DNA from 3 places in the Rhodococcus sp. NPDC059234 genome. Region 2 is predicted to be linked to each of the others. Evidence: riboswitches for the same ligand, from Rfam matches in the RefSeq annotation. Region 2 holds a riboswitch; each other region holds the start of a gene.
What was found. A riboswitch is a leader RNA that binds a small molecule or an ion and turns the genes downstream of it on or off. The one in region 2 is predicted to bind thiamine pyrophosphate.

Region 1 (7,427 bases), on a different contig from region 2:
CCGATCAGCCGGGCCAGGCGCTGGGTTCCGCCGCCGCCGGGGATCACGCCCAGCAGCACCTCGGGGACACCGACCTTCGCGTTGTCGCCCGCGATCCGACGGTCCGCGCCGAGCGCGATCTCGAGGCCCCCGCCGAGCGCGTACCCGGTGATCGCGGCCACCGTCGGCTTGGGGATCTCCGAGATGCAGCCGAGCGCCGATTGCAGGTCGCCCGCGACGGGGCTCATGTCGGCGAACGACATCTCCGCCATCTCCTTGATGTCCGCACCCGCCGCGAACACCTTCTCCCCGCCGTACACGACGACGGCCTTGACCTCCGCGTTGACGGTCGCCTCGCGGGCCGCGGCCCGGAGCTCCTCCTGCAACTGTCGGTTCAGGGCGTTCATCGGGGGACGTGCCAACCGGATCGTGCCGATGCCGTCGGATACCTCGAGAGTCACAAACTCAGCCATGGGCGAAGGCTACCGCTCGCCCCAGGGGTGCGCCCCAGCGGCGTAGTAGGGCTCCTGACCGGGGAACCGCACCCGCCACGAGCCGTCGTCCTCCTGGTACAGCGTCGGGAGGATCACCGGGATCTCCGGCTGTGCGGCGAGAATCTCTGCAACGCTTCCGTATTCGCCGACCGACTGCAGCTGGCTCCAGGTCGGCGGGAGCAGCATCGTGCGGCCCCCGACCCAGTCCGCGACGGCCTGCTCCGGGGTCTGCCAGGTGACCTCGGCGGCCTCCGACGTCTCACCGTCCGCGACCTGACCCGCGGGGGCCGCGGCCACGAAGAAACGGGTGTCGTAGCGCCTGCCCTCACCGATCGGGGTGACCCAATTCGCCCACGGCCGAAGCAGATCCGCACGCAGCACCAGGTTCTCGCGGGCGAGGAACTCGCTGAACGAGAGCTCGCGAGCCTCCAATTGCTTGCGCGCCTGCGCGTATCCGGAGGTGTCCGCGACGACGGTGTCCGCGGTCGGTCCGGCAAGCAGGACCCCGCACTCCTCGAAGGTCTCCCGCACCGCCGCGCAGACCAGAGCCTTCGCACGGCCCTCGTCGACGCCGAACCGCTCAGCCCACCAGGAGACCGGCGGCCCACTCCAGGCGACGTCGGCCTCGGCGTCCTGCGGATCCACGCCGCCGCCGGGGAACACGGTCATGCCACCGGCGAAGGCCATTCCGCCGACGCGGCGGAGCAGGAACACCTCGGGCCCGGACGCGGAGTCGCGCACCAGGATGACGGTGGAGGCGTCCTTCGGGGGAACTTCGGGATGTGCTTCGAATGTGGACATGTGTCGGACGTTACAACTATCCCGAACCGCGGTCAGCGGCGGTGCTGGCCGGGCAGTCGCGCCCGCCTGGCGAAGAACCGTCCGTCCACCCGATCCAGTGCGATGGACTGGCTGAACGCCTCCGTCAGATTCTCCGCGGTGATCACGTCGTCGATCAGGCCCTGCGCGACCACCTGGCCTTCCTTGAGCAGCAGCGCGTGGGTGAAGCCCGGCGGGATCTCCTCGACGTGGTGGGTGATCAGCACGGTGGCGGGCGCATCCGGATCGGCCGCGAGGTCCGACAGCCGCGCGACGAGCTCCTCGCGACCACCGAGGTCCAGGCCGGCCGCAGGCTCGTCGAGCAGCAGGAGTTCGGGGTCGGTCATCAGGGCCCGCGCGATGAGCACCCGCTTGCGCTCGCCCTCGGAGAGGGTGCCGTAGGTGCGATCCGCCAGGTGCTCCGCGCCGAGGCTCTCGAGCATCTCCACGGCGCGCGTGGTGTCCATCTCCTCGTACTGCTCCCGCCAGCGTCCGAGCACTGCGTAGCCGGCCGAGACGACGAGATCGCTGACCACCTCGTCGGCGGGCACCCGGTGCGCGAGCGAGGACGAGGACAACCCGATCCGGGGCCGCAGTTCGCTGACGTCGACGCGGCCCAGCGTCTCGCCGAGCAGGTTCGCGTGACCGGAGGTCGGGTGCACCTCGGCGGCCGCGATCCGCAGCAGCGAGGTCTTGCCCGCGCCGTTGGGCCCGAGCACAACCCACCTCTCGTCGAGCTCCACCTTCCAGGTCACGGGACCGACCAGGGTGACACCGCCGCGGCGGATGAGCACGTCGTCGAAATCGATGAGCAGATCGGGATCTAGTTCGGGCACGACGCCCATCTTGACCTACGTGCTCGCGGCGCACGCGGCAGGACCGGCTTGCGTGTCGTCCGCCCCGGTCGGCGTGCAGGTCACCGGGCCGGCTCCGGGCTGTCCGCGACGGGGCCCCGGCATCACGCGCATCATCAGTTGGATCAGCGGCCCAATGCCGAGCGCGTACACCACGGTGCCGACCCCGACGGTGCCGCCGAGCATCCAGCCGGTGGCGAGCACCGCCACCTCGATCCCGGTGCGGACCAACCGGACCGACAGCCCACTGCGGCCGACCAGGCCGGTCATCAGGCCGTCCCGCGGCCCCGGACCGAGCCCGGCGCCGATGTAGAGCGCCGTCGCGAGGGCGTTGAGCACGACCGCGAACAGCATGACCGGAATCCGCGCAGCCAACGCGTCCGGCTCCGGCAACAGGGCCAGCGAGGTGTCCACGGCCAGCGCGATCACCACGACGTTCGCGACCGTCCCGACACCCGGACGCTGACGGATCGGAATCCAGAGCACCAGGACCGCCGCACCGGTCAACGCGGTGACGCTGCCGAAGCTCAGCGACGCGCGCTGCGCCACACCCTGGTGAAAGACGTCCCACGGGTCGAGACCGAGCCCGGCCACGACCATGAGGGCCATCGAGAACCCGTAGAGCCACAGCCCGACGAGAAGGGCGGCGAGGCGGGGCACGAGGGTGGACACGGTGGCCAGTCTCCGTGACGACTGGACCTGCAGAGAAGAGCCACTTCGCTCCCGCTGGACTGCACCGACTAGCCCGCGCACCCGTCCCAGAACTGCACCTCGAACTCGGCAACCCGGCCGAACGCCGCCCGCTGCGCCGGTGTGGGCTCCCCCGCACCCAGCAGCTCGCCGAGGTCGGCGACGTAGTTCGCGAACGGCGGCGCGCTCCAGTTGTCGATGAAGGAGCGGTACCGCGAGTCGGCGGCCGCGGCGCGCTCGCGGACGGTCGTCCACGCGTCGAGGTACGCCTTCTCCACCCCGTAGAGCACCGCCGAGGCGATCTCGTAGCCGTCGTGCAGGCTCGCGAGCATGAACGAGGTGTACGACACACAGCCGAGGCTGGGCCGATACCCGTCCCGGTCGAGCCCCCGTGCGTCGAGTTCGGCGCGAAACAGGCCGAGTTCCGGTGTGAGAGCGGCGATCCCGCCCGCGAGTACGTCACGGGACCGCTCGTCGGGCGCGAGGGTCAGCACGCCGGCGAGGAATCGGCGGAACTCGACCACGAACGCGTGGTCCTCGAGCAGCCAGCGGTCGAACGACTCCGCCGCGAGCGTCCCGTCGGCGGTGGCCAGGACGAAGGGGTGCTCGGCGAGCTGCCGCCAGCGGTCGGCCTCGCCGTCGACCAGCGCGCGTGCCCGGCTCATCGCGCGTCCCAGAACGCGAGCTCGTGACGCATCGCCGATATGAAGGCCGCCTCGGCGACCGCCGGATCGGGGTCGGCCTCGTCGAGCATCGCCGCACACCGGTCGGCGAGCGCCGCGAAACCCGGATCCGCGTAGGTGTCGACCCAGCGGCGGTAGCGGGGGTCGGCGGGCGGGTTCTCCGCCAGCGCGATACCGAGCTGCGAGTACCCCCACATGCACGGCAGCAACGCAGCCAGCCCGCGACCGTAGTCGGACGCCGCGTCGAGCAGGAAGCCCGTGTAGGCCTCGCACTGGGTACTCTTGACCGCGGAGTCGAACTGCGCGCCGAAGGGTTCGGACAGCTCGCGGTGCAGGCTCAGCTCCTCGTGCAGGGTCGAGTGCGCGAGATCCACCAGGTACCCGAGGTGGCCGTCGGGCGCCTGCCAGGCCAGCCGCGCGAACACCCGGGTGTAGTCGAGCAGGTACAGGTAGTCCTGCTCGAGCCAGCCGCGGAACACCGCCGGGTCGAGGTCGCCCCGCGCGATCCCGGCGACGGTGGGATGCGCGAGCTGCTGCGCGAGCAGCGGCCGGCCGAGCTCCTGCAGTCGGGTCGAGAGACTCACGCCCGCGCCCCCTTTCGGGCACCGATGAGGCCGATCAGCGCGGTGAGGACGCCGGCCACAACGAGCGAGGCCAGCGACGCCGACCAACCAGCAGACGAAATCCCCAGCGAGGACTGCAGATTCGTCCACCATTGCGTCCATCCCGCACCGAATCCGGTGAAGTAGGTCGGCGTGACGAGCTGATACACCACGAACCCGACCGCCCAGGGCAGCAGCATCCCCCACCGCGAGGGCGCCGACTCGGACACGTCCCAGACACCCCGCTTGATCAGGTAGAACGAGACCAGGAAGGTCGCGGTCAGCGGCACGAAGACGGCACCGATCAGGAACAGGAACGGCTCGTAGCTGTAGGCGTCCACGCTCAGCGCCAGCAGGGTCGCGACGGCGCCCACCCCGACGACCAGGTAGCGGCGGTCCAGCGAGGGCCGCAGGTTCTGCGCACTGATCGCGGTCGAGTAGATGTTGGCGAACGCCTCGTCCATCTCGTCGGCGACCAGGATCAGCAGCGCGACACCGGCGAGCGGGAGCACGAGCAGGCTGCCGATGATGTCGAATCCGGGCTCGAGGCCGAACGCGACGAAGGCCAGCACACCGAGCGCGAAGAACGCCACGGTCGCCCCGCCGTATCCGATCGTGGCGCCGAGGAAGGCGGCCCGCGGCGAGCGGGAGTGCCGGGCGTAGTCGGCGGCCAGCGGAACCCAGGAGATCGGCATCGCGATCACCAGGTCCACGCTGGTCCAGAATCCGGAGAAGTTGCCGTCGGTGAGCGAGGGCAGATCCTTCATCAGCACGTTCACGAGCAGGTACACCGTCGAGCCGATCGCTGCCCACACCGCATACCTGGCGAGGATGTGCACGACCTTGAGCGGTCGCAGCGCCATCAGCGTGGCGAGTACACCCGCCACGAGGACGAACGGCCAGCGCTGCCACCCGGTCAGGCGGGCAGCGGCCTCCGCCATGACGAACACCTCGAAGGTCGCCCAGCCGACGCACTGGACGAGGTTCAGGACCGTCGGCAGCGCGGACAGCTTGCTGCCGAGCAGTCCACGCATCATCACCATCGCGGGTGCGCCGACGGATGCGCCGGCGGACGCGGTCAGACCGAGCAGCGTCGAACCGATCAGGGCGCCGACGACCACCGCGAGCAGGGTCGCCAGCAACGACTGCCCCTGCAGCACTGTGTAGGTCGCCGCGACCGGCAGCAGCAGCGAGATGCCGAGATTCCCCCACAGACCGATCTGGGCCCCGAGGCCCAGAGTGCGCGTGGGGTTCTCGTCGAGAGTGAAGGACGGCTCCGAGGACTCGACGGAAACCGGACCCGGGGACGGGTCCCCGGATTGTGAACGCACAACAGACAACGCGCTGCTCCCTACGCCGGAATGACCCGGATCAGGTGTGACGGTCGGAGCAGCCGTGCTCCCTCTCAGCCCTACGACGCCAGGGCTCCCGTGCTGGACGCGCTCACCTTAGGCCGATTCCGCCGTCAATCCAAGCTGCCGGTCGACCCGGGCAGCCTCGCAGCCACGGTCGTCGAACCCGGGGCCACCTCGGTGAAGCCGGCGTCGCGCACCGCGACCGCTCGACCCGCCGCCAGCTCGCCGACGAGCGCGGACCACCGGTCCGGCTCGGCGTCGCGCACGGCGCACCGGAAGTCGTCGCGGGCCCACTGCCAGGCCTGCTCTGCGGTCATCGCGCCCGCGAGAATCATGGCCGCGTGTCCGACCTGCGCAGCGGCCTTGCCGACGGTCATGCCGAGCGAGCCGTCGATCCACAGGACGACGGTCCCGTCGTCGGGGTCGCCGGGCCGGTCGTGGTCCAGGTCGGTGCCGCCGATCTGCAGCTTGCGAATTCGGGCGTCGAGCGCGCCGACCGGTCCCGGCACCAGTGCACGGGCCTGCGCCCCACCCACCTCGGCGGTGACGCCGTCCACCGACTGCGCCGCCAGCCACTGGGCGCCCCGGGCCCGGCGCGCGACCTTGCGGATACGCGCGCCGGTCCAGGCTCGGTAGTCGGCGCTCCACGGGCCGGGCTCGCCGTCCGCACCGGCGCCGACCCGCTCGTCGAGGCACAACGCGACCGTCGCCGTCGCGGCGGCCGCCAGCAGCGCACTGCGGGCCGGCGGGTCGGCCTTGGGAATGTGCAACACCAGCGGCATCGCGAGCACGAGGGACGGGTCGTCGGGGTCCGGGCGGTCGCCATAACCGGCCGCCAGCACCGCGTGGCGGGCCCGGAAACCGGCATCGAGATCGGCTTCCGGAACCCCTTGTGTCACAGCGGAACCCGACGTACCAGACCGTCGACTGCGTCGGCCGCCTCCACCTCGTCCCGGGTCACCCCGAGTACGAAGAGGACCGCGTCGAGGAACGGGTGGGACAGGGCGGTGTCGGCCACCTCCCGCAGGGCGGGCTTCGCGTTGAACGCCACGCCGAGGCCCGCAGCGTTGAGCATGTCGATGTCGTTGGCGCCGTCGCCGACCGCGACGGTCTGCTCCATCGGCACCCCGACCTGGGCGGCGAACTTGCGCAGCGCCACCGCCTTCGCGGCCCGGTCGACGACCGCTCCGATCACCCGTCCGGTGAGCTTGCCGTCCACCACCTCGAGCGTGTTCGCCTCGACGAAGTCCAGCTCCAGGTCGTGCGCGAGCCCCTCGATGACCTGACGGAAGCCGCCGGAGACGACCCCGCAGTGGAAGCCGAGCCGGCGCAGGGTGCGAATGGTGGTGCGGGCGCCCGGGGTCAGCTCGAGGTCGCGGCCGACCTCGTCGATGACAGAGGCGTCGAGTCCGGCCAGCACCGCGACGCGCTGGTGCAGGGACTCGGTGAAGTCGATCTCCCCGCGCATCGCCGACTCGGTGACCGCGCGGACCTCGTCCTCCTTGCCCGCGCGGGCCGCGAGCATCTCGATGACCTCGCCCTGCACCAGCGTCGAGTCCACGTCGAACACGATGAGCCGCTTGGCGCGCCGGGCCAGGCCGGCGCGCTCGACGGCGATGTCCACGCTCTCCTCGACCGCGACCTCCGCGAGCGCGGTACGCAGCGCACCGTTGGCGTCCGCTCCGGTGTCGGCGGCGGTCACCATGAGTTCGAGCCCGGTGAGCGGGTAGTCCGCGATGCCGCGGATGGAGTCGATGTTCGCGCCCTGTTTGGCCAGTTCCCGGGCGATCTGCCGCAATGCGCGGGCGGTCACCGGGCTGCCGAGCACGACGACGGCGTGAGTGGACGGGGCGGGCTTGGCACCGGCGTCGGAACCGATCTCGACGTCGACCGACATCCCGACGGTCGCCATCGCGTCCTCGAGTGCCTCCTGCAGCGCCTCCGGGTCCGA
Region 2 (7,427 bases):
AGGTCGTAGGAGGCCGCCAGGCAGCGAGTGACCCACTCCTTGCCGAACTCCACCGCGGCCGGCATCGAGTACCCGTGCGCCAGAGCGCACGCGATCGCCGCGGCCAGGGTGTCGCCGCCGCCGTGGTCGTTGCCGGTGTCGATCCGCGGGCTGGTGAACTCGTGGAAACGTTCCCCGTCGAACAGCAGATCGGTCGACTCGGTCGACGTGCGCAGGTGCCCGCCCTTGACCAGAGACCACTGTGCACCGAGCGCGTGCAGGGCCTCGGCGGCCCGGCGGGCGGACCCGTCGTCGACCACCTCGATGCCCGTGATGAGCCGGACCTCGTCGAGATTCGGTGTGACCAGCGAGGCGATCGGGATCAGCGTGTTGCGGACCGCGTCGAGTGCCTCCGCGTGCAACAGCGGGTCGCCGTGCATGGACGCGCACACGGGGTCCACGACCAGGGGCACGGCCTGCCCCTTGCCGATCCCGACCTCGCCGCACACCTGTGCGACGGACTCGATGATCGCGGTCGAGGCCAGCATCCCGGTCTTCGCGGCGCTCACCCCGATGTCGCCGACCACCGACCGCACCTGGTCGGCCACGATCTCGGGGGGGATCTCGTGAAACCCGCTGACCCCCACCGAGTTCTGCACCGTCACCGCGGCCACCGCGACGCACGCGTGGACGCCACACATGGCCATGGTGCGCGAGTCGGCCTGGATGCCGGCGCCGCCACCGGAGTCGGTCCCGGCGATGGTGAGGACTCGGATCGGGGTCTGTCCGTCGGGGGTGAGGGGCAAGAACTTCACGGGGTGGACACTACCGGGAGGTAGACCTGGCTTCCCGTGCCCGCGAACTCCGCGGACTTCTCCGCCATCCCGGCCTCGATCGCGGCCGCGTCGGTCAGTCCGTTGCGTTCGGCGTACTCGCGCACGTCCGCCGAGATCCGCATCGAGCAGAACTTCGGTCCGCACATCGAGCAGAAGTGCGCGGTCTTCGCCGGCTCCGCGGGCATGGTCTCGTCGTGGTACTCGCGCGCGGTGTCCGGGTCCAGCGAGAGCGCGAACTGGTCGCGCCAGCGGAACTCGAAGCGCGCCTTGGACAGCGCGTCGTCGCGCTCCTGCGCGCGGGGGTGCTGCTTCGCGAGATCCGCCGAGTGCGCAGCGATCTTGTAGGTGATGACGCCGACCTTCACGTCGTCCCGGTTCGGCAGCCCCAGATGTTCCTTGGGCGTCACGTAGCAGAGCATCGCGGTGCCTGCCTGCGCGATGATCGACGCGCCGATCGCGGAGGTGATGTGGTCGTACGCGGGCGCGATGTCGGTGGCGAGCGGTCCGAGCGTGTAGAACGGGGCCTCCTCGCAGAGCTCTTCCTCGAGCCGCACGTTCTCCACGATCTTGTGCATCGGCACATGGCCGGGGCCCTCGATCATCACCTGCACGCCATGCGATTTCGCGATCTTCGTCAGCTCACCCAGGGTGCGGAGCTCGGCGAACTGCGCCTCGTCGTTGGCGTCGGCGATCGAGCCCGGACGCAGGCCGTCGCCGAGCGAGAACGTGACGTCGTAGCGCGCGAGGATCTCGCACAGCTCCTCGAAGTGCGTGTACAGGAACGACTCCCGGTGGTGGGCCAGGCACCAGGCCGCCATGATCGAGCCGCCGCGCGAGACGATCCCGGTGACCCGCTTGGCGGTCAGCGGGACGTACCGCAGCAGTACGCCGGCGTGCACGGTCATGTAGTCGACGCCCTGCTCGCACTGCTCGATCACGGTGTCGCGGTAAATCTCCCAGGTGAGCGCGGTCGGGTCGCCGTTCACCTTCTCCAGCGCCTGGTAGATCGGCACCGTGCCGACCGGGACCGGCGAGTTGCGCAGGATCCACTCGCGGGTCTGGTGGATGTCCTTGCCGGTGGACAGGTCCATGATGTTGTCCGCGCCCCAGCGCGTGGCCCAGACCATCTTCTCGACCTCCTCGGCGATGGAGGAGGTGACCGCGGAGTTGCCGATGTTCGCGTTGATCTTCACCAGGAACCGCTTGCCGATGATCATCGGCTCGGACTCCGGGTGCTTGTGGTTCGCCGGGATCACCGCTCGGCCCGCGGCGACCTCCTCGCGCACGACCTCGGGCGAAACACCCTCGCGCACGGCGCAATAACGCATTTCGGGCGTGACGATCCCGGCCCGCGCCCACGCCAGCTGGGTCCGAACGGGCTTGGATTCCCCGTCGCCACGCTCGCCCCCGATGTCGACCGCGGCGGGTTTGGTCCAACCGTCGCGGGTCCTCGGCAGGCCCGCCTCGAGGTCGATGTGGGCACCGGCGTCGGTGTACGGGCCGGAGGTGTCGTACAGGTCCAGGTGTTCGCCGTTGCTCAACTGGACGCGCCGGACGGGCACTCGCATCCCGTCGACGTCGAGGTACTGCTTGCTGCTGCCCTCGATGGGGCCGGTGGTGACAGTGCTGGTCGTGACAGAGGTGTCCCTCATGCGTGCTCTCCCTACGCCGGCATTACCCGGTCAGGTTCGACGGTCGACGGCCCTGGTCGCTCCGAAGAGCTAGCCGTCCTCTCAGCCCGCTGGTGCGAGCCCCCGTGGGGTTGTGTAGTTGTTTCGGCGCCGACCCTAGACCCGGCCCCGTGTGCTGCGCCACTCCGGGTCCACCGGCCGGGCGGGATTTGAGTGATCCCGCTCACAAATGTCTGCCGATTGACCTATAGTGGCGTGGGTCACATTTGGGTTACGGGCGGGGTAGGGAGACGGGTTCATGATTGCGGATTCACCGACCGCGGAAGTGTCGAACAATGCTGGTCAGAGTCGCTTCGAGCTTCGGCTGAACGGCGATCTCGTCGGCATTCTCGGTTACTACGAGTTGGACACGAACGCGGGCGTCGGGGTCCGTGGCGGCCGGCGCGCGGGCCCGCCCGTCGTCTCGTTCATGCACACCGTGATCGTGGAGGACTTCGGGCATCGCGGCCTGGCCGCGGTCATGGTCCAGCGCGCGCTTGATGCGGCCCGCGAGTACGGCTGGAAGGTTCGCCCGGTGTGTACCTACCTGCAGCGATTCATCGCCGACAATCCCCAGTACCGAGACGTGCTCGCTCCACTGTGATCGTCGGGCCGCGGCCTGCTTTGTGCCGATTCGGCCACGATTCGAAGAAGTCTGGGCGACAAACAGGCGAGGGGCTCGTGGTGCGGCGGCGCGATGGCGCCGGGGCTGCTTGCATGGCGATGTGGATCACATCTTCAAGCGACATCACGTCCAGGCAGCGGCGGTGAGCACGCCCGTCGTTGCGACGGCGAACCCGGCGCTCGCGCGCGTCGAGGACAATCCGTCGCACTCGCGTTTCGACCTGTGGGTCGGCGACGAGTTGGTGGGAATCCTCGGCTACCGAAGTGGGCGCGACGACCCCGGTGCGCCGCTGTCGGGTGGCCCGCAGGGCGCCGATCCCGAGGTGGTCGCCCTGATGCACACCGTGGTCAAGGAGGACTTCGGCGGTCGCGGATGGGCCGCGATCCTGGTTCGTGAGGTGCTCGAGGAGTCGCGGGTGCGGGGCTGGCGGCTGCGGCCGGTCTGCACCTACGTCCAGCGATACCTCGGCACGCACACGGAGTTCCTGGGGCTGATCGACGGCGACTGACCGCACTTCGCGGAAATTCGAGAGCACTGCTCTTGCAGTCTCGGGCGCGGGGGTGAATACTGCTCTCAACAGAGAGCGCTGCTCTCGTCCGAGGTGGGGAGCAAATCATGATCGACACAACCGTCCGACCGCAGACCCGCCGCGGGGGCGCGACCGCCGCGGCCGCGCTGTTCGGCGTCTCCGGGCTGCTGTTCCTGCTCTATCCCGCCGTCCGGCCGTACTCGGACTACCTGAACGAGACCACTCTCGACGGCGCACGCGCGTACGCCTCGGGCGGCTGGGTCGCCGCACACGTGTTCGGCATGCTCGGGTTCGTGTTGCTCGGGTTGGCGATGCAGGCGCTGCGGGACGTCCTCCGTGGCACGCCCGCCGATCGGATCGGCATCGCCGCCACCGTGGTGACGTGGGTCGGCGTCGGCCTGACCCTCCCGTACTACGGCGCCGAGGACTTCGCCCTGCACTCGGTCGCGATCCGTGCGCTCGGTGACGGCTCGCCGGACCTGCTCGACCTGGTCGTGCAGGTGCGGGGCGGCGGTACGCAGATGACGATGTTCGCGTCGGGGCTGGTGCTGGTCGCCGCGGGCGCGGTGACGGCCGCGGTCGCGATCTGGCGGTCGGGAGTGCTCGCCCGGTGGAGCGGGATCCCGCTCGCGGTCGGCTTCGCGCTGTTCGTCCCGCAGTTCTTCGGACCGCCGTGGGTACGGGTCGCGCACGGCGTCGTGCTGGCCGCCGGCGCGCTGTGGCTCGCTGCGGAACTGCTGCGGCCCCGTCGCGACGCAGCCGACGCGCGCTAGGCGAGCTCGACCACCACCGGTGCGTGGTCGCTGGCGCCCTTACCCTTTCGTTCTTCGCGGTCGATCGACGCACCGGTGACCCGGGCGGCCAGCGCGGGCGAGGCGAGCTGGAAGTCGATCCGCATGCCCTGCCGCTTCGGGAAGCGCAGCTGCGTGTAGTCCCAGTAGGTGTAGACGCCGGGGCCGGGCGTGAACGGCCGGACCACGTCGGAGAAGCCCGCGTCGACGAAGGCGTGGAACGCGTCCCGCTCCGGCTGCGACGTGTGGGTCTTGCCCTCGAACAGGGCCGGATCCCACACGTCCTCGTCGGTCGGCGCGACGTTCCAGTCGCCGACCAGCGCGACCTGGGCGTTCGGGTCGTCTGCGAGCCACTTGACCGCGTCGTCACGCAGGGTCGCGAGCCAGTCCAGCTTGTACTCGTAGTGCGGGTCGGACAGCTCGCGACCGTTCGGGACGTACAGGCTCCACACCCGCACCCCGCCGCAGGTCGCGCCGATCGCGCGGGCCTCGACCACCGGGGTGGCGATGTCCAGGCTGTCGGCGGCGGCCTTCGCGAACCCGGGCTGGCCCTCGAACCCGATCTGCACGTCGTCGAGTCCCACCCGCGAGATGATCGCCACCCCGTTCCACTGGCTCAACCCCACGTGCGCGACCTCGTAGCCGAGGTCGGTGAACCGGTCCGTGGGGAACTGGTCGTCGCGGCACTTGGTCTCCTGGATCGCCAGCACGTCCGTCTCGGTCCGCGCCAGCCAGTCCACGATCCGGTCCGTCCGGGCCCGCACCGAGTTCACATTCCACGTCGCCAGTCGCATGCCAGGCAGCGTAGTGCTCGGCGAGGACGGTTCAGTCGGGGGCGGTCGCGTACCGGTAGCGGTGGTGATCGATGAGCCCGAGGGTGCGGTAGAGCGCGATGGCCGCGTCGTTGTCCGCGGCCACCTGGATGTACGCGTGGGTGGCGCCGTTGTCACGTCCCCAGCGGATCATCTCCGCGCACATCAGCAGGCCGAGTCCGCGTCGCCGGTGCTCAGCCGCGACCTCGACCGCGGCCAGGCCCACCCAGTGCCGCCCGTCCGGCGCCTCTGTGACCGCAGCCCGCGCGATCGCGAGCAGTTCGGTGTCCGGGCTGCCGAGTGCACCGAATCCGAGTCGGCCGTCCCGGACGGCGCCGAGCACAGCCGGCGCGCACGCGGGCAGCGACTCGCCGTGATAGTGGTACAGCGGCAGCCAGCGTTCGTCCGGTACGTCCGCCACCGTGACCAGCGAATCACCTTCGGGCAGGGTCAGATTCGCGATGTCGGCGGCCATGACAAGAACCTCGTCGGAGACCTCCCAGCCCTCGGGCGCGGTGCCGAGGCGGTCGGGCAGCAGCAGCTGCAAACGCTGGCCCCGGTCGGCGTACCAGGCGCGCAGCCGCTCGGCGGTGTCGCCGGTGTAGAGGTCGCCGATCCGGTCCGCCTTGCCCAACGGGACCGCTGCGTTGGCGCGCCGGGTGAAGCCGTCGCCGAACCGAGCCAGCCATCCGTTCACCCAGGTCTGCTCGGTGCCGGGCCAGCCGTCGGCCGCGGCCAGCTCCAGGGCCCGGATCTCCCTCGTCAGCACCGGGCGGGCGCCGAGGGCCTTGAGCGCGACGACCTGGTCGGGGGAGACCTGCACGACCCGTCCGTCCGGAGCGCGGACCACGACGGCGGGAGCCAGCGAGACCAACTCGCCGATGATGTCCGTCAGCGGCTGCGGATAGCCCGGCGGAAGCTTGTAGCGCAGGACGACCCTGCTCCCGAGAGCAGCCTCAGTCATCGTGGCCGAACGGATCCTCGACCGTGCCGGGGATCCAGCTCTGCCCGGGCACGCCCCAGCCTGCCCGCTTGATCGTCTTCTTCGCTGCGCGTGCGTTGCGACCGATCAGCATGTCCGTGTACAGGAATCCGTCGAGGTGGCCGACCTCGTGCTGCAGCATCCGGGCGAAGAAGCCGTTGCCCTGGATATCGACCGGGTCGCCGTTGACGTCGATGCCGGTGACCCGCGCCCAGTCCGCGCGACCGGTCGGGAACTGCTCGCCCGGCACGGACAGGCAGCCCTCCTCGTCGTCGTCCGGGTCGGGCATGGTCTCGGGCAGTTCCGACGTCTCGAGCACCGGGTTGATGACCTCGCCGCGGCGCCGCTCGCCGTCGCCGTCGCCGTCGTAGTCGGGGCAGTCGTAGACGAACAGTCGCAGCGCAACGCCCACTTGGTTCGCGGCCAGGCCGACGCCGTTCGCGGCGTCCATCGTGTCGTACATGTCGGCGACGAGCTCGGCTACCTCGGACACGGGTTGCGTCACCGGTTTCGTGGGCTCGTGGAGCACCGGGTCGCCAACGATCCGGATGGGAAGAATTGCCATGGTGAGAAGGATAGTGGGGGTCCCGCGGGTTACCCGGACGGTGGTGGGCGTGAGCGACGCGCCAGCACGCCGAACCCGGGGCCGACGTGGCGATCGTGGTTGAATCAGTAGCCGAAGAACAACTGTGTAATTTCGTTGCTCGGTCACGTGAAGCCGACCGGGTGTCCGGGGAACTTTAGGTTTCGCTGAAATTGGGCGAGAGCTCGAAGTGGGGAGTGAGATGGACGGCGCAGCAGCGCGTAGCCGGAATTCCGAGCACACCGACCCGCAGGCCACCGACGAGGTGGGCGCGGACGGACTCACCCGCCGCGACCACGACATCCTGTCCTTCGAACGCCAGTGGTGGAAGTACGCGGGGGCGAAGGAAGAGGCCATCAAGGAACTCTTCGACATGTCCGCCACCCGCTACTACCAGGTCCTGAATGCGCTGGTCGACCGGCCGGAAGCCCTCGCCGTCGACCCCATGCTGGTGAAGCGACTGCGTCGGTTGCGGGCCAGCAGGCAGAAGGCGCGCGCGGCCCGCCGGCTCGGATTCGACATCACCTAGGTGCCGGCGACGATGCCGCGGCCTCTAAGGTCGGTACCGTGAGTACCCCGCAGCCTGCACCGTCAGGACCGCCGCTTCGCGCGCTCGCGAT
Region 3 (7,427 bases), on a different contig from region 2:
CGGACGAGATCCGGGTCGGTCTGGTTGACACCGATCCCGTAAGGCTCGGGGCTGAGGCTCCCGCCGACGATCTGCAGGTTCGGGTCCTGGGAGGCGAGGCCGGCGAGGAGGGTGTCGTCACCGGTCACCGCCTCCACCTGACGTTGCTGCAGGACCACCAGGCAGTCTCCCCAGTTCGGCACGGTGACGACGATCGCCGCGGGCTGAACCCGCTGGATGTGCTCGACCGAGGTCGTGCCCGCCGCCGCGCACACCCGCCTGCCCGCGAGATCGGCCGCACTCCGGATGTCCGAGCCCTTGGTCACGAGAACTCGTTGCTGCGCAAGGAAGTAGACGGTGGAGAAGCCGACCTGTTGACGGCGCTCACAGTTGATCGTCATGGTTTTCACGACGATGTCGACCGTGTTGTCGTTCAGGGCCGGAATCCGGTCGGCCGAGGACAACATGCGGAACTCCACCCGGCTGGGGTCGCCGAGCAGGTCGCGAGCGACCTCCCGTGCGATGTCGGCGTCGAACCCCTCGATGGTCCCGGTGCTCGGGTCGCGGAAACTCATCAGATTGCTACCGGTGTCGAGCCCGACGATCAGTCGGCCCCTGCCCTGGATGCGGGCGAGTGCTGCGGTCGGGGGTTTCGCGCCGTCGGCGAACGGACGCAGACTCGCGGTCGGGTCCCCGCAGGTGGGCTCCGGGGTGGTGCCGGTCGGGGATGCGGCGACGCTCGCGCCGGAGGGCACGGGGGGCATGGCGTAGTCGGGACGCGATCCTGGACCGAACGGCTGCGCGCCGGTACACCCGGCGACCACGAGTGCCGCCGCGGCCACCGCGAACAGTGCTGCCCGCCTTTGCATTCCGGTCATTGGTACTCCCGTAGTCGGGGCAGGAGTCCGGCCACGACTCCGGTCGCGGCGAGGGCGGCCAGCACCAGAACGCCCGGTGAGAGTGCGGTCAGTGTGGACACGGCGCGGTCCACGTTGTTGCGCAATTGCGTTCTCGCCGTGTCGATCGCCTTGCTGAGCTCGGCGTCGGCGGCGGCGAAGTAGGTAGCCGAATCGCGGTCCCCGGTGCCCACCGCCACCGCGACCGCACCGTTCCAGTCCCCGCTGCCGAGCATCGCGATCAAGCGCTGGTGAGCCTGTGCCCATGCGGTACGGGCCGCCGCGGTCGCCGCGACCTGATCGGCGCTGACGTCCACCCGGCCGCCGTGCGGGTACTCGTCGAGCAGAGCCTTCAGTCGTGTCAGGTGGTCGTCGAACTGCTGGTCGTAGGCGCCGGTGAGTTCGCGCCGAACCAGGCTGAGCGTCTCGTCGGCGCGGGCCTGCTGGGCGAGGATACGGGCGGTCGTCAGATCGGTCAGCGGTCGGGCGCCGTCGTCCAGCGCGTGCGCGGTGGCCGTCGCCGAGACCAGCCCCGCGGCCACCAACCAGCAGACCGAGGCGGCGATCGCGGCCGCGGCGACGATCAGGCCGAGGTTCAGCCGACGGCGTGTCCAGCGGGCGAGCAGCAGCGCGGCGACGACCAGGGCCACCAGGGCGAGCACCAGCAGGGCGATCGCCAGCCACGGCGGTCGGGCGAACGCGTCCTGGCTCTGCACCACCCGGTCGGACTGCTCGGTGTGCAACTGCTCGGCGAGCGGCAGCAGCGTGGTCTGCATCATCGCCGAGGCCTCGCTCAGGTACGCCGAACCCACCGGGTAGCCGGTGCGGTTGTTGGCGCGCGCGGTCTCGACGAGGCCGGTGTACACCGGCAGCCCGGCCGACAACTGGGTCAACAGGGCGTGCGCGGTCACGTCGTCGGTCTCGACTCCCGCCGCCGCGTCGACGATGTCCTGACCCGCGTCGCCGACGGCCTGCGCGTACCTGTCCCGCACGGCGGCGGGCTCGATGCCGCCTGCGAGGAACGCTGTGGTGGCGGCCGCGTCCGCGATGGACAGCGAGCTGTAGAGGTGCTGGGACGCGTTCGCGAGTGGTTCGATCTCGGTGAGCAGGGTGTCGAGGGTGCGCTGGCGGTCGGCGACCTGGACCGCGGCGACGACGCCCGACAGCAGGGCGAGCGCGATCAGTCCGACGCCGAGGGTGACGATCTTGGCGGGCGTGGTGCGACTGAACGCGCGCAGCCGTGCGGGCCGGCTCGGCGGCGGTCGCAGCTCCGTGGTCGGGGCGGGCGTGTCGCCGAGCGGCTCGGTCGAAGGCGCAACTCGAACAGCCACTGTGCTGCACCCCTTCTATCTGGCCCGAGTGCCCGACAAAGGGCAGCATATAAGCAGTAACCGCGCTTTGGGATCTGCGACTGGCTAAGTTCGACGGCGAACAGTTGTGGCGGACACACGAGGAGCCGACTTGGCGCGGCGCGGCACGATCTGGAGTAGGTGAACGAAGTCGATGCGCGGTGACGGGGACGGCTGGGCCACGAGCGAGGACGGCAGCCGGTACTGGGGGCGATTCGGCGCGGCCGGGCTGCTGCTGCGCGCGCCCGCGCAGGACGGCGGCTCCGCGGTCCTGCTCCAGCACCGGGCGCAGTGGAGCCATCAGGGTGGCACCTGGGCGCTGCCCGGCGGGGCGCGGGACTCTCACGAGAGCACCACCCACGCGGCAGTTCGGGAGGCGGAGGAGGAGGCGGGCATCGCCACGGACCTGGTGCACGTGCGGGCCGAACGGGTGACCGCCCGAGCCGGGGGAGGCTGGAGCTACACGACGGTGATCGCCGACGCGCACACCGCGCTGGACACCGTCCCGAACGGGGAGAGCACCGAGCTGCGCTGGGTACCCGAGGACCGCGTCGAGGACCTCCCGCTGCACCCGGGTTTCGCGGCCAGCTGGCCGTCGCTGCGCGCGGCACCGGTGCGGCTGCTGCTCGACACCGCGAACGTGCTCGGATCGCGGCCGAACGGGTGGTGGCGCGACCGCGTCGGGGCCACCGGGGAGTTGCTGGCCGCGCTCGCCGGAAGCCTGCCGCGCACCATCGAGCTGCCCGGCGGTGGCTTCGGCTGGCTGCCGAGGGTCGAGGCGGTGCTCGAGGGGCAGGCCGTCGCCGTCTCAGACGTCGATGCCCGGGTCCCGGTGCACGTCGCCTCCGGCAGCGGCGACGACGCGCTGGCCCTGCTGGCGTCCGGTCGCTCGGCGTCGACCACCCTCACCGGGCTCGCCGGCGAGCTGACCGCGGTCGTCACCGCGGATCGCGGTCTGCGCGACCGGCTGCCCGAGTCCGTGCTGCGGCTCTCGCCGTCGGCCGTCCTCGACTGGCTGGACTGACTCACCCCACCCCACCCGACCCCGCCGGGGGTCAGCGGGCGTTGGCGGCCAGCGCATCGGCGAGGGAGCGGGCGGCGGCCTGGGGGTCCCGGGCCTCGGTGATCGCGCGCACCACGACGATGCGCTGGGCGCCGGCGTCGAGAACCTCCGGCAGTCGCTGCTCGTCGATGCCGCCTATTGCGAACCACGGCATCGTCGGCGACGACTCGGCGGTCGAGCGCACCAGCTCGAGGCCGGACGCGGTCCGTCCGGGCTTGGTGGGGGTGGCCCACACCGGGCCGGTGCAGAAGTAGTCAACGTCGTCCTCGATCGCCGCCAACTGGGCCTGCGCGCGGCTGTTCGTCGAACGGCCGATCACCACCTGCGGCCCGACGATCCGGCGCGCGTAGTGCACCGGCAGGTCGCCCTGCCCGAGGTGCAGCACGTCGGCGCCGGCGGCCAGCGCGAGGTCGGCGCGGTCGTTCACGGCCAGCAACGCGCCGTGCCGCCGGCAGGCCGCGGCCAGTTCGGCGAGGGCGCCGAGTTCCTCGCGGGTCTCCATCCGGCCGAACTTCTTCTCACCCGCCGAGCCCTTGTCGCGGAGCTGGATGATGTCCACCCCGCCGGACAGCGCGGCCTCGGCGAACTTGGCGAGGTCGCCTCGCTCACGGCGGGCGTCGGTGCACAGGTACAGGCGGGCGCTCGCGAGGCGTTCCCGTGGGGTCAGGTGCTTACCGGAATGCGAGGGATGCACGACCTCAACGGTAGTCTCTACGGTGAACGAAGTGACACGGGAGTCCCGGCGGACGCGGGGCTGAGAGGGGGCTCGCGAGCCCCGACCGTCATACCTGACCCGGATCATGCCGGCGCAGGGAGTGAGGTGGAGTTGTGAGCAGAACCGTCGCGGTGATCGGTGGCGGCGCCATCGGACTGGCGGTGGCGTGGCGCGCGAGCAGGGCAGGCTGGACCGTCACCCTTCACGATCCGGCGGTCGCGTCGGGCGCATCCTGGGTGGCGGGCGGCATGCTCGCGCCGCTGTCCGAGGGCTGGCCCGGCGAGGACGCGGTGCTGGCCGCGGGGGCCGCGTCGCTGGAGCGGTGGCCGGAGTTCGGTCGCGAGCTCGAGGCGCTGACCGGCGAGTCCCTGTTCACCTCCGACGGCTCGCTGACGGTCGCGCTCGACGCCGCCGATGCCGCCGACCTGCGCCGCGTCGCCGAATGGCTCGAGACGCAGGGGTACCGGCTGGACCTGCTCTCGCGTGCCGAGATTCGTGCGGCCGAGCCCTCACTGGCGCCGAACATCCGACTGGCCCTGCTCGCGGCCACCGAGTCGGCCGTCGACAACCGCGCCCTGGTCCGCGCGCTCCGCCGGGCCTGCGTGGACGCGGGTGTGACGTTCGCCCAGCAGGCCGTCGCCGACGTCGACGGGCTGGACGCCGATCAGGTGGTGATCGCCGCGGGCACGGCCGCCGCACGACTGTGGCCCGGACTGCCGGTGCGCCCGGTCAAGGGCGAGATCCTGCGCCTGCATCGCCGCCCCGGCGTCGCGCCGGCCCCCACCAGGACCATCCGCGGCAGCGTGCACGGCCGGCCGGTCTACCTGGTGCCGCGCGGCGACGGCATCGTGGTCGGCGCGACGCAGCACGAGTCCGGCGAGGACACCCAGGTCACGGTGGCCGGGGTGCGCGACCTGATCGCGGACGCCGAGGCCCTGATGCCGAGCATCGGGGAGTACGAACTGCACGAGACCGCCGCCGGGCTGCGGCCCATGAGCCCCGACAACCTGCCGATCCTCGGCCGGGTGTCGGACCGGGTCGTCCTGGCCGCCGGGGCCGGGCGCAACGGCATCCTGCTGACGCCGCTGTCCGCGGACGCGGTGGTCGCCGAACTGTCGGGCACGCCGCTGCCCGAGGCCAAGACCTGTTCTCCCGACCGGTTCGACGGGCTCGGGGTTTCGATCGACAGAGCGAGGAAGTAGATGACCAACGCACCGGTGAACATCGGTATCACCGTCAACGGTGAGGACCACCAGTTGTCCGAGCAGCTGACCGTGGCCCAGCTGCTCGCGCATCTCGGACTGCCGGAGAAGGGCATCGCGGTGGCGGTGGACGGCACCGTGTTCCCGCGCACGTCGTGGGACAGCCCGGTCGAAAAGGGCTGGGAGATCGAGATTCTCACGGCGGTGCAGGGTGGCTGACCCGATGGTGACGGACCAGCTGACGATCGCGGGACGCACCTTCGGCTCGCGCCTGATCATGGGCACCGGCGGGGCGGCCAACCTCGCGGTGCTCGAGGAGGCGCTGGTCGCGTCGGGCACCGAACTGACCACCGTGGCGATGCGACGGATCGACGCGGCGGGCGGCACCGGGGTCCTCGACCTGCTGACCACGCTGAAGATCGCGCCGCTGCCGAACACCGCCGGGTGCCGGGGCGCGGCCGAGGCCGTGCTCACCGCACAGTTGGCGCGCGAGGCACTCGAGACCGACTGGGTCAAGCTCGAGGTGATCGCCGACGAGCGGACCCTGCTGCCCGACGCCATCGAATTGGTCTCCGCCGCGGAACAACTCGTCGACGACGGATTCACGGTCTTGCCGTACACCACCGACGACCCGGTCCTGGCCCGTCGGCTCGAGGACGTCGGCTGCGCGGCGGTGATGCCGCTCGGCGCCCCGATCGGGACCGGCCTGGGCATCTGCAACCCGCACAACATCGAGATGATCGTCGAGTCGGCAGGGGTGCCGGTGATTCTCGACGCCGGCATCGGGACGGCGAGCGACGCCGCGCTGGCGATGGAGCTGGGGTGCGACGCGGTGCTGCTCGCGACGGCGGTGACCAGGGCGAAGGACCCCGCGCTCATGGCGACCGCGATGGCGTCCGCGGTGGTCGCCGGTCGCGCGGCGCGGCTCGCGGGCCGGATCCCGAAGCGGTTCTGGGCACAGGCTTCCTCACCCGAACTCTGACCGGATCCGGAGGTAGTCTCGAAAGGTGGACGATCTTCGGAACTCGAGTAGCGAGGACGCCGGCACCGACTTCGAGATGGCGCAGCCCCGGCAGGTTGACGTCACGCCCGAGATCGACGAGATCGGCGAACTGCTCCGCAAGTCCGGACGGATGCGCAGCGACGACGGTCCGGACGCGCCGTGGCGGCACGGGTACCCCTACGACAAGAAGATGACCCGCCGCCAGTACGAGCGGCGCAAGCGGACCCTGCAGATCGAGCTGTTGAAGCTGCAGGCGTGGGTCAAGGAGAACGACGAGAAGATCGTCATCATCTTCGAGGGCCGCGACGCGGCGGGCAAGGGCGGCGCGATCAAGCGGCTCACCGAGCACCTCAATCCTCGTGGCGCCAGGGTGATGGCGCTGGAGAAGCCCACCGAGCGCGAGCGCAAGCAGTGGTACTTCCAGCGGTACGTCGAGCACCTCCCGTCGGGCGGCGAGATCGTGCTCATGGACCGGTCCTGGTACAACCGGGCGGGCGTCGAGCGGGTGATGGGCTACTGCACCCCGCACGAGTACCTCGAATTCACCCGTTCCGCACCGGAATTCGAGCGAATGCTGGTGCAGTCGGGTATTCGCCTCGTCAAGTTCTGGTTCTCGGTCGGCCGCGAGGAACAGCACGCGCGGTTCGTCGCCCGCAGCACTGACCCGGTCAAGCGGTGGAAGCTGTCGCCCACCGACCTCGCCAGCCTCGACAAGTGGGACGCCTACACCGAGGCGAAGGAGGACATGCTGTTCTACACCGACACCCCGCACGCGCCGTGGACGATCGTCAAGTCCAACGACAAGAAGCGGGCGAGGCTCGAGGCGATGCGCTGGCTGCTGTCGCGGTTCGACTACACCGACAAGAACCCGCGGGTCGTCGGCACCCCCGATCCGTTGCTGATCGGCCCGGCCTCGACGGTGTACGACGAGGGCGAACAGCCCATCAGCCACTTCCCGGACCTGTCGACCTGGCCCGCACCCGGGGGTAACGGTCAGGGTTGACGTCATCCCCAGGGATGACGGATATCGAGACCTACGGAGGATGCGCACCGCGGTGCAACTGGTGAATCCTTGACCTCATGATTGAAGTGAGGGGATTGACCAAGATATACGGGCCCACGAAGGCGGTAGACGACCTGACCTTCACGGTGCGGCCCGGTATCGTCACCGGATTCCTGGGCCCCAACGGCGCGGGCAAGTCCACGACCATGCGGATGAT

Region 1: it holds a riboswitch for thiamine pyrophosphate, as region 2 does, so the genes downstream of both, ACFXGJ_RS21200 (purine-cytosine permease family protein) here and thiC (phosphomethylpyrimidine synthase ThiC) in region 2, are expected to answer to the same signal.
Region 3: it holds a riboswitch for thiamine pyrophosphate, as region 2 does, so the genes downstream of both, thiO (glycine oxidase ThiO) here and thiC (phosphomethylpyrimidine synthase ThiC) in region 2, are expected to answer to the same signal.

Annotation. Positions count from the first base shown of each region.
Region 1 covers NZ_JBHZAH010000130.1:5,263-12,689, forward strand. The annotation lists gene ACFXGJ_RS21170 (enoyl-CoA hydratase/isomerase family protein) at 1-452, opposite strand, end outside; gene ACFXGJ_RS21175 (NUDIX hydrolase) at 462-1,274, opposite strand; gene ACFXGJ_RS21180 (ABC transporter ATP-binding protein) at 1,307-2,137, opposite strand; gene ACFXGJ_RS21185 (YitT family protein) at 2,144-2,755, opposite strand; gene ACFXGJ_RS21190 (hypothetical protein) at 2,887-3,501, opposite strand; gene ACFXGJ_RS21195 (TenA family protein) at 3,498-4,103, opposite strand; gene ACFXGJ_RS21200 (purine-cytosine permease family protein) at 4,100-5,452, opposite strand; TPP riboswitch at 5,453-5,563, opposite strand; gene ACFXGJ_RS21205 (peptidyl-tRNA hydrolase) at 5,587-6,375, opposite strand; gene serB (phosphoserine phosphatase SerB) at 6,372-7,427, opposite strand, start outside.
Region 2 covers NZ_JBHZAH010000065.1:20,199-27,625, reverse strand. The annotation lists gene thiD (bifunctional hydroxymethylpyrimidine kinase/phosphomethylpyrimidine kinase) at 1-794, opposite strand, end outside; gene thiC (phosphomethylpyrimidine synthase ThiC) at 791-2,467, opposite strand; TPP riboswitch at 2,459-2,583, opposite strand; gene ACFXGJ_RS15055 (GNAT family N-acetyltransferase) at 2,745-3,089, shown strand; gene ACFXGJ_RS15050 (GNAT family N-acetyltransferase) at 3,253-3,618, shown strand; gene ACFXGJ_RS15045 (hypothetical protein) at 3,726-4,412, shown strand; gene ACFXGJ_RS15040 (exodeoxyribonuclease III) at 4,409-5,224, opposite strand; gene ACFXGJ_RS15035 (GNAT family N-acetyltransferase) at 5,256-6,206, opposite strand; gene ACFXGJ_RS15030 (peptide deformylase) at 6,199-6,789, opposite strand; gene ACFXGJ_RS15025 (DUF3263 domain-containing protein) at 7,010-7,336, shown strand; gene ACFXGJ_RS15020 (LytR C-terminal domain-containing protein) at 7,375-7,427, shown strand, end outside.
Region 3 covers NZ_JBHZAH010000093.1:10,137-17,563, forward strand. The annotation lists gene ACFXGJ_RS18185 (glutamate ABC transporter substrate-binding protein) at 1-848, opposite strand, end outside; gene ACFXGJ_RS18190 (hypothetical protein) at 854-2,206, opposite strand; gene ACFXGJ_RS18195 (NUDIX domain-containing protein) at 2,379-3,248, shown strand; gene thiE (thiamine phosphate synthase) at 3,280-3,981, opposite strand; TPP riboswitch at 4,008-4,119, shown strand; gene thiO (glycine oxidase ThiO) at 4,116-5,204, shown strand; gene thiS (sulfur carrier protein ThiS) at 5,205-5,423, shown strand; gene ACFXGJ_RS18215 (thiazole synthase) at 5,428-6,186, shown strand; gene ppk2 (polyphosphate kinase 2) at 6,263-7,210, shown strand; gene ACFXGJ_RS18225 (ABC transporter ATP-binding protein) at 7,288-7,427, shown strand, end outside.